DNA from 3 places in the Janibacter sp. FSL W8-0316 genome. Region 1 is predicted to be linked to each of the others. Evidence: riboswitches for the same ligand, from Rfam matches in the RefSeq annotation. Region 1 holds a riboswitch; each other region holds the start of a gene.
What was found. A riboswitch is a leader RNA that binds a small molecule or an ion and turns the genes downstream of it on or off. The one in region 1 is predicted to bind S-adenosylmethionine.
Positions count from the first base shown of each region.

Region 2: another riboswitch for S-adenosylmethionine. It lies ahead of NYE39_RS05225 (aminotransferase class V-fold PLP-dependent enzyme); the one in region 1 lies ahead of ssuE (NADPH-dependent FMN reductase).
Region 3: another riboswitch for S-adenosylmethionine. It lies ahead of metX (homoserine O-acetyltransferase MetX); the one in region 1 lies ahead of ssuE (NADPH-dependent FMN reductase).

Region 1 covers NZ_JBBOQX010000001.1:243,501-246,766, forward strand. Annotated here, with positions in the region: gene NYE39_RS01090 (class II 3-deoxy-7-phosphoheptulonate synthase) at 1-1,093, shown strand, start outside; SAM riboswitch class IV at 1,293-1,407, shown strand; gene ssuE (NADPH-dependent FMN reductase) at 1,702-2,301, shown strand; gene NYE39_RS01100 (ABC transporter substrate-binding protein) at 2,301-3,266, shown strand, end outside.
Region 2 covers NZ_JBBOQX010000001.1:1,068,129-1,071,394, reverse strand. Annotated here, with positions in the region: gene NYE39_RS05230 (ribonuclease J) at 1-579, shown strand, start outside; gene NYE39_RS05225 (aminotransferase class V-fold PLP-dependent enzyme) at 635-1,852, opposite strand; SAM riboswitch class IV at 1,895-2,009, opposite strand; gene NYE39_RS05220 (A24 family peptidase) at 2,083-2,727, opposite strand; gene NYE39_RS05215 (DNA translocase FtsK) at 2,814-3,266, shown strand, end outside.
Region 3 covers NZ_JBBOQX010000001.1:22,722-25,987, reverse strand. Annotated here, with positions in the region: gene NYE39_RS00115 (RNA polymerase sigma factor) at 1-315, opposite strand, end outside; gene NYE39_RS00110 (universal stress protein) at 476-874, opposite strand; gene metX (homoserine O-acetyltransferase MetX) at 982-2,112, opposite strand; SAM riboswitch class IV at 2,128-2,238, opposite strand; gene NYE39_RS00100 (DUF4192 domain-containing protein) at 2,256-3,266, opposite strand, start outside.

The sequences.
Region 1 (3,266 bases):
CCGCGACCGGATCAAGACCGTGCTCCAGATGGCCGCCGTCCTCACCTACGGCGCCGGCATGCCGGTCGTCAAGATGGGCCGCATGGCGGGGCAGTTCGCCAAGCCGCGGAGCAAGGACACCGAGACCCGTGACGGCGTGACCCTGCCCGCCTACCGCGGCGACATGGTCAACGACTTCGCCTTCACCCCCGAGTCGCGCGAGCCGGACCCGCAGCGCCTGCTGCGCGGCTACCACACGAGCGCCGCGACGCTGAACCTCGTGCGCGCCTTCACCCAGGGCGGCTTCGCCGACCTGCGGCGCGTCCACGACTGGAACGTCGGCTTCGTCTCCAACGCCGCCAACCGGCGCTACGAGGGCCTGGCCCGCGAGATCGACAAGGCGATGCGCTTCATGGCCGCCTGCGGTGTCGACTTCGAGGCCATGCGGGCCACCGAGTTCTGGTCCGCCCACGAGGCGCTGCTGCTCGACTACGAGCGGCCGATGACGCGCGTCGACTCGCGCACCGGCAACCTCTACGACACCTCGGGGCACTTCCTGTGGATCGGCGAGCGCACCCGGCAGATCGACCACGCGCACCTCGACTTCGTCAGCCGGATCCGCAACCCCATCGGCATGAAGGTCTCCGACAAGGCCGACCCCGACGAGCTGCTGCGGATCATCGACCTGCTCGACCCGCAGCGTGAGCCCGGCCGCCTGACCTTCATCACCCGCATGGGGGCCGGCCGGATCCGCGAGGCCATGCCGGCCATCGTCGAAAAGGTCCGTGACTCCGGGGCGATGGTCACCTGGATCTGCGACCCGATGCACGGCAACACCTTCGAGTCCGCGTCCGGCTTCAAGACGCGCGACTTCGAGGACGTCGTCGACGAGGTCCGTGGCTTCTTCGAGGTGCACCGCTCTCTGGGCACCGTCCCGGGCGGCCTGCACGTCGAGCTCACCGGCAACGACGTCACCGAGTGCCTCGGCGGCGCCGAGCGCATCCTCGACGAGGACCTCAACAAGCGCTACGAGAGCGTCTGCGACCCACGCCTGAACCACCAGCAGAGCCTGGAGCTGGCCTTCCTCACCGCGGAGATGCTCAGCGAGGGCTGAGTCGAGTCCCACCCGCCCCACGATTTCCGGGTCACCCGAGAAACCCTCGCTTCGCAAGAGTTTGAAACTCTTGCGAAGCGAGGGTTTCTCTTGTCGAGCAGGTCTCGTTGCGGGGCAGGGGGATTCGCACGTCCCGGATGGCGAGATTCGTAACTCCTGTCGTTGCAGTAGGAGATGCATCCGCGTAGGTTCTTCATCAGGTCACGAGATCCAGCGTCAAGCCCCGGCTTGCTGGGCGGCAACCCTCCACTCGCGGTGGGGTGCTCCGGGTGAGGACCTGGCTCCGGTCGTCGCGGCCGGAGCAAGCGCGAGGCACTCACCGGCCTCATGACAGGACGGACACCCATGAGCACCACCGTCACGACCGCACCGCGGTCGCTGCGTCCGGCGCTGCGGCGCCACGTCGACCTGCTGCGGGTCAACAGCGCCCTCTGTCGCTGACCTGAATCTGCATTGCCCTACGGCAATGCGATGCCCGGCCGACCTGAACCTGCATTGCCCTACGGCAATGCAGACCCCCGGCGACCCAGCACTCCCACCACCGGCGACGAGCCTCCCTTCGTCGACCGTCGATCCGTCGTACCCACCTGCCCACCGAAAGGCACCCGATGGCCGTCATCGCCACGATCTCCAGCTCTCCCTCGACCACCTCCCGCACCGACGCCGTGCTCGGCCACCTGGCCCAGCGGGTCCAGCGCGCCGGCCACGTCGTGCACCCGATCGTCCTGCGGGACCTGCCCGCGGAGCCGCTGCTGCGGGCCGATGCCGAGCACGACGACATCGCCCGGGCCGCCTGCGCCCTCGAGCGGGCCGACGCCGTGATCGTGTCGACGCCGGTCTACAAGGCGGCCTACAGCGGCCTGCTCAAGGCCTTCCTCGACCTGCTGCCGCAGACCGGGCTGAAGGACAAGGTGGTCCTGCCGATCGCCACCGGCGGCAGCCCGGCCCATGTCCTGGCCGTCGACTACGCCCTGCGCCCCGTGCTCGCGAGCTTGGCGCCGAGCGCGATCACACCGGGCTGGTTCGTCCTCGCCTCCGAGGTCACCCGGCTCGACGGGGGCGAGGTGAGCATCGCCGACTCCGCGGCCGGGCCGCTCGCCGAGGTCACCCGCGTCTTCCTCGACGCGGTCGCCGGCCGCTCGCTCGTCGCCGCGGCCGACGCCGCCCACCGTGGCGAGCTGCTGGCCCGATCGGTGGCGGTGGCCTGATGAGCACCTCCACCTCACGCCGTACCGTCCTGCTCGGCCTCGCCGGGATCGCGACGACCTCCGCCCTCGCCGGGTGCGCCCTGCCGAGCAGCGACGCCGCCGCCGAGGACGAAGGGGGACCCGTCACCTTCCGATACCAGGGCAGCGCCAACAACGTCACCTTCCCCGAGCTGGCCGAGGACCTTGGGTACTTCGACACCATCTCCCTCGAGTACGTCGGGGCGACGGTGAGCGGGCCGCAGGACATCCAGTCCGTCGCGACCGGTCAGACGGACGTCGGCGGCGCCTTCTCTGGGGCGATCGTCAAGCTCGTCGAGGCCGGCTCGCCGATCACCGCCGTCATCAACTACTACGGCTCGGACCGCCAGTCCTACCAGGGGCTCTACGTCCGCAAGGACAGCGAGATCACCGAGGCCAAGGACCTCGTCGGCAAGAAGATCGCGGTCAACACCCTGGGGGCCCACGCCGAGGCCTACGTCGAGACCTGGCTGACGTCGGCGGGCCTCACCCGCAAGGAGATCGACCAGGTCCAGCTCGTCGTCCTGCCGCCCAACGACACCGAGGAGGCGATCCGCCGCAAGCAGGTCGACGTCGGCGCGCTCGGCGGGATCCTCCAGGACCGGGCGCTCGCCCAGCCCGACATCCGCGAGCTCGTGCGCGACACCGAGGTCCTCGGGCACCAGCTCAACGGCGGCCAGTACGTGCTCCGCGACGACTTCATCGCGCAGCACCCCGAGGCGGTCCGCGAGTTCACCACCGGTGTCGCCAAGGCCATCGAGTGGGCCCGCACGAGCCCCCGCACCACGGTGCACGCGCGCTTCGCGCGGATCATCGAGGGCCGCGACCGCAACGAGACGACCGACAACGTCAAGTACTGGAAGAGCACCGGCGTCCCGGCGAAGGGGGGAGTCGTCACCGACGAGGACTTCACCCAGTGGGCCGACTGGCTGCAGAGCACCGGGATC
Region 2 (3,266 bases), 820 kb from region 1:
GCCAAGGTGCACGTCTCCGGTCACGCCAGCGCGGGCGAGCTGCTCTACTGCTACAACATCGTCAAGCCGCGCAACGTCATGCCGGTCCACGGCGAGTGGCGCCACCTCGTCGCCAACGCCGACCTGGCGATCCAGACGGGGGTCGACCCCGACCACGTCGTGCTGGCCGAGGACGGCGTCGTCGTCGATCTCGTCGACGGTCGCGCGCGGATCACCGGCGCCGTGCCCTGCGGCTACGTCTACGTCGACGGTTCGAGCGTCGGGGGCGCGACCGAGGAGCTGCTCAAGGACCGTCGCATCCTGCGCGACGAGGGCTTCATCTCCGTCATGGTCGTCGTCGACTCCTCGACCGGCAAGGTCATCGCCGGTCCGGAGATCACCGCGCGCGGCTTCGCCGAGGACGACGAGATCTTCACCCAGGTCGAGCCCAAGATCATCGCGGCGCTCGACGAGGCGGCTCGCAAGGGCACGACCGACACCCACCAGCTGCAGCAGGTCGTGCGCCGTGCCGTCGGTGGCTGGGTCGGCGGCAAGATCCGCCGACGCCCGATGATCATCCCTGTGGTCGTCGAGGCCTGAGGACGCCGGGGCGAAGGGGGCCTGCCGGGTCCCCCTTCGCCCTACCCGAGGAGGGTCACAGGGCGCGCAGGGCGCCGAGGAGTCGGTCGATGTGCTCGGTCGTGGTGCCCAGGCCGGCGCTGATCCGCACGGCGGTGTCCTGCTCGTGCTCCGAGAGGAGGTCGTCGACGAGCAGGTGCGCGCAGAACTTGCCGTCGCGCACGCCGATGCCGTGGTCGTCGCCGAGGACGCGGGCGACCTCGCTGCTGTCGTGGCCGTCGACAGTGATCGTGGCGACGGGCGCGCCGTCGCCACCACCGAAGAGCGAGTGCACGTGCACACCGGGGATCTGCTGCAGTCCGGCGAGCAGGCGGATGCGCAGCGCCTGCTCGTGGTCGACGATCGCCTGCTCGTGCTCGGTGATGATCTCGCAGGCCGTGGCCAGGGCGACGGCGCCCAAGACATTGGGGGAGCCGGCCTCGTGGCGAGCGGGGCCACAGGTCCACTCGGTCTCGTCGAGGCTGACGCGTGCGGTGGCCCCGCCCCCGGCGAGGTAGGGGGTGGCGGCGTCGAGCCAGTCGCTGCGCCCGACGAGCACGCCGGCACCGAAGGGGGCATAGATCTTGTGCCCGGAGAACGCCACGTAGTCGATGCCCAGGGCGTCGATGTCGACCCGGCGGTGCGGGACGACCTGCGCGGCGTCGAGGGCGAAGCGCGCGTCGTGCTCGTGGGCCAGCGCCGCGAGGCGCTCGATCGGCCAGTGCTCGCCGGTGACGTTGGACGCGCCCGTGGCGACGACGAGCCGGTGCTCGGCCGGGTGGTTGCGCAGGGCCTGCTCGAGCAGGGCGACGGCCTCGTCGTGGCTGTGCGGCACCGGCAGGCGCAGCGCGTCACCCCACGGCAGCAGTGCCGCGTGGTGTTCGGAGGCGAAGACGAAGACCAAGGTGTCCTCGGGCAGCGCCCGCGCGAGCAGGTTGAAGGAGTCGGTGGTGTTGCGGGTGAAGACGACGTGGTCGTCGGTGCGGGCGCCGACGAAGGCCGCGACGGTTTCGCGTGCAGCCTCGTAGCGCGAGCTGGTCACGCGGGAGGCGAACCCGGCGCCCCGGTGCACCGAGGAGTAGGTGACGGCCGCGGCGGCGACCTCGTCGGCGACGGCCCGGAAGGCGGGAGTCGTCGCGCCGTGGTCGAGGTGGGCGTACTCGACGCTCGAGCCGTCCTCGTCGCGGTAGCTCAGCCCCTCGGAGACGAGCTGCGGCAGGGCGGTGGTCGTGCGGTGCAGGTCGGAGATGGTCATGACGGTGCTCCTGGTCCTTCGGGGACTCAGGTGGCGACCGTGAGTCCGCGCTTGCCGGGCGACGGTCTGTCGCCGGCCAGGTCGTCACCCGGAGCACCCCACCGCGGAGGAGGGTTGCCGACCAGCTAGCCGGGGCTTGTCGCTGGTACTCGTGACCTTGGGTCAGGATCATAGCCCACCTGCGGAGGCCGCTGTCGAGCCTCGACCGGTCGTGTCTCGGCTCGTGGACGTCAGGCCAGGGCGAGCGCGAGGACCGCGCCGGCCACGAGGTAGGGGCCGAAGGCGAGCTGCGTCGTGCGCGAGGCCTTGCGCGTGAGCAGCAGTGCGAGAGCGGCGATCCCGCCGATGACGAAGCCGAGCCAGATGCCCACGGCCAGCTGGCTCCAGCCGAGCCAGGCGAGCGTCGGGGCGATCGAGACCATGAGCTTGGCATCGCCCATCCCGATCGAGCGTCCGAAGAGGGCGAAGGCGAGCAGCACGGTCCCGCCCCCGACGAGGACGGCGGCGAGACCCGCGCGGGAGAGGGCGCCCCAGTCGCCGGTCACGGCCGATGCGACGGTGAGGAGCACCGCCTGGACCGGCACGAGCGGCAGGGTGATGGCATTGGGCAGGCGGTGCACGTCGGCGTCGATCGCCGCGAGGACGAGCCCGGCCGCGGCGAGGACGAGCGGCGCCAACAGCGTCGTCCAGTGCCGGTCGGCGAGGCCGAGCGCGACGACCAGCCCGACGAAGGGAGCGAGCGCCGGGACCCAGAGATGGCGGGGGAGGGGACCCCCTTCGTCATCGCGGCGGTAGTGGCCGGCGCGCAGCCACCGCCACGCGAGGGTGCCGAACACGGTCGCGGCGAGCACGACGACGAGGGTCCGGGTGTCCACGGGGCGAGGTTATCCGCTGTGATCCGTGGCCGGTGGTGCGCGTGTGACGCGTGTGTCAGAGGGTGCTTTCGCCTACCCTGCGAATCATGGCCACTCGTCCGTCGACCACCTCGCGCAGCAAGGGCGCCAGCTCCCGACCCAAGGGCTCCACCCGCCCGTCGGGTCGCAAGGCACCCGCCAAGAGCAGCGCGAAGGGGAGGACCTCCTCCCGCAAGCCCGCGTCCGGTGGGGGTCTGCCCCTGCCCGTCGCCGCGGTCCAGCGCACCTGGATGGGTGTCGCCCACGCGACCGGCTCCGGGGTGCGCCGCATCGGCACCAGCGCGAGCCAGATCGAGCCCGAGCACCGCCGAGACGGCTGGGGCTTCCTGGCGCTGGCGCTGGCGCTCGTCGTCGCCGTGCGCGAGTGGTGGGGCCTCAGCGGCGCCTTCGGCGACGTCGTGCACGCGGTGGCCGCGGGCACCTTCGGCCGGGTCGCCTACGCGCTGCCGATCGTCCTGCTCCTGCTCGGCGTGCGTCTGCTGCGCTCGGCGAGCGAGCCC
Region 3 (3,266 bases), 220 kb from region 1:
CGCGGGGGCGGCGGCCTTCTTCGTGGCCGTCTTCTTCGCCGCGGTCTTGCTCGCCGCCTTCTTGGCGGGGGTCTTCTTGGCCGTCTTCTTCGCCGGAGTGGACTCTGGCACCTGAACCTCGATTCCCTGTTCGCCCAGCGCGCGCAGGACGACCCGCCCCCGACTGGGGCTGATCTTGGCCTCGCCGAACGCGGCCTGCAGCTGATCGCTGGTGATGGATCCGGTCGTGCGGCCCTTCAGGACGAGCTCCTGCAGCGAGGGATGCGAGAACTCCTTGGGGAGGGAGCCCTGCGTCTCGACGGACCGTGGGGACACAGCAGTCACCAACAACCTTTCGTCACGGAGGATTCCGCCGGGACGAAGGGAGTGGCGTGACCCCGTCTGACCCGACTCGCCCGGTCGCTGTGCGCTGGGCTCGTGACTATTATAAAACGCGTGGCCGCCGGGTGCCGCCACCAGGGGCGGTCGGAGGGTCTCAGCGGGCCTTGACCGCCAGCACGTCGCAGGGCGCGTCGAGCAGCACACGCTGAGCGTTGGACCCGAGGATCAGCTTGCCGACGGGGGTGCGACGACGCAGGCCGATGATGATCAGGCTGGCGTCGGTCTCCTCGGCGACGACGATGAGGTCCTCGGCCGGCTCCTTGCCTCGGACGAGGCCACGGACCTCGCCGTCGACACCCGCCTCCTCCATGCGGGAACGCACCTGCTTGAGGTCGTCCTCGTTCTTGCGGGCGGTGTCACCGCTCAGGCCCACGCCACCACGGTCGGAGTGGATGACGACGAGCTTGTCGTTGCGCAGGCGGCACTCCTCGAAGGCGCGCTCGAGAGCGGCCTCGCCCTCCTTGGTCGACACGTACCCCACGACGATGGTCATCGCTCGCTCCTCGTCACAACTCGGCTGATGGACTACCTGGGCCAGACGCTACACCGCGGCCCCGTGACCTGTCTCACTCCGGCGCTGGTGTCGTCGGCGTGTCCCGATCAGTCGCCGCGCAGCACGTCCCGGAGCAGCTCGGCCACCTGGTCGACCTCGGTGAGGAAGCCGTCGTGACCGACCGCCGAGGAGATCGTGCGCAGCTGCGTCCCGGGACGTGCCGCGACGACCTCGTGCGACAGCCGCGGCGGGTAGAGCCGGTCGGAGTCGACCGGCGCGACGACGAGTCGACCGGTGAAGGCCTGCAGCGCCGCGGACATCCCCCCACGGTCCCGGCCGAGGTCGTGGGAGTTCATCGCCTCGGAGAGCACCGCGTAGGAGTTGGCGTCGAAGCGGCGCGCGAGCTTGCCGCCGTGGTGGTCGAGGTAGCTCTCGACCGTGTAACGCGGGCGGCCCTCGGGCCCGGCGGGCTCGTCCTGGACCCGTCGGTCGAAGCGCTCGTGCAGCTCGAGCTCGCTGCGGTAGGTGATGTGGGCGATGCGGCGGGCGATGGCCAGCCCGGCCTCGGGGCCCTGCGGGTGGTCGTAGTAGTCACCCCCGGCGAACCACGGGTCGTTGCGGATCGCGAGGATCTGCGTCTGGCTCCACCCGATCTGCTCCGCGGTGGCGTAACCGCCGGTCGCCAGGGCGATCGCCGTGCCGACGCGCTCGGGGTGGCTCGCGACCCACTCGAGCGTGCGCATGCCCCCCATCGACCCGCCGATGACGGTGTGCCAGCGCTCGATGCCCAGGACGTCGGCGAGGCGCGCCTCGGCCGCGACCTGGTCACGGATGGTGAGGCGCGGGAAGCGACTGCCCCACGGCCGGCCGTCGGGCGCGGCACTGCCCGGCCCGGTGCTGCCCTGGCAGCCACCGAGGACGTTGATCGCGATGACGAAGTAGTCGTCGTCGAGCGGCGCCCCCTGCCCGATGAGGCCCGGCCACCAGCCGGCCGTCGGGTGACCGGGGCCGGCCTCGCCGACGACGTGGCTGTCACCGGTGAGCGCGTGCTCGACGAGCACGGCGTTGTCGCGCTCGGGACTCAGGCGCCCCCAGGTCTCGTAGGCCAGCACGACGTCGGGCAGGGACTCGCCCGACTCCAGCTCCAGCCGACCGATCGAGACGAAGCGTCGCTCGCCCGGGTGGTCGCCGTCGCGCCACAGCGCGGTGCTCGCGGGGGGTGTGGTCGTCACGCTCACGGAGTGCTCCCGAAGTGTCTCGCCTTGCCACGTCGCCTCGACGCGGCCCGGTCATCACCCGGGGCACCCCGTCGCGAGGAGGGTTGCCGGCCAGCAAGCCGGGGCTTGACGCTGGCACTCATGACCTGCCGACAACTCTAACGTCACGAGGCGCGCCCGATCGAGTCGCGTCCGGGCTGCGGACCCTCGGCCGGGGGCAGGGCCCACGGACGCACCCCCGTGGCCAGCAGACGGAGCATGAGGTCGGCCAGCCGGTGCTCGGGGTCGATCTCGAGGGCCCGCTCGAGGCAGATGCCGGTGATCGTGCCGTCACCGGCCCACCATGCGAGGTGCGCCACGGTGACGAGCACCGTGGGCGTGAGCGGCTGCGGCAGGAGCCGGGCGAGCTCGACGAGCCGACCACGGACGACGAGCAGCTCGTCGGACCACTCCCCTGCCTGCGGCAGCTCGTCGTCGCCCTCCCAGCAGTCGACCCAGGGGCACTCCGCCGCCGCGTCGAGGGCGAGCCAGCCGACCTCGAGCGGCACGTCGTCGAGCGAGAAGAACCCCGGCGCGAGCACGGCCATCAGCGCGTCGCGCCACTGGACGTCGAGCAGCGAGCCGCCCAGCACGGCCAGCTCGGCATCGGGCAGGTCACCGACCGGTCGCGCGCTGCGCCGCGGGTCGAGCACGTGGGACCACAGCGCGGCGAGCTCGTCGTCGTCGACCGGCACGGGCTCGCCCGACACGATGACCTGCGCCACCCCCTCGGCGCGCGTCTCGTCCGTCGGCGGCACGACGGTGGCGACCAGCTCCTCACGACTGGCGAGCGGCCGCACCCCGGCCATGACGAAGGGGGCGACCGCCGGCACCTCCTCGGGTCGCGGGAGCGCGCGCACCTGCGGCGGGCAGCACCCGTCGTCGCACCCCGGGACCCAGCACCGGCCGTCGCGCACGACGACGTGGTCAGGGACGGCGAGACCGGCCGCCAGGGCCGCCGAGGTGACGGCCGCGCGGAAGGGGCGGGAGCCCCCTTCGTCGTCCTCGAAGGCGAGCACCACGACCCCCTGCGCCCGCTCGCGGACCATGATCGCGATGCTGTGCTCGGCGAGGGCGGCGCAGGCCCGGGGGTCGTCGACGAGGTCGAGGCGCTGGACCATCCCGAGCCGCCGACC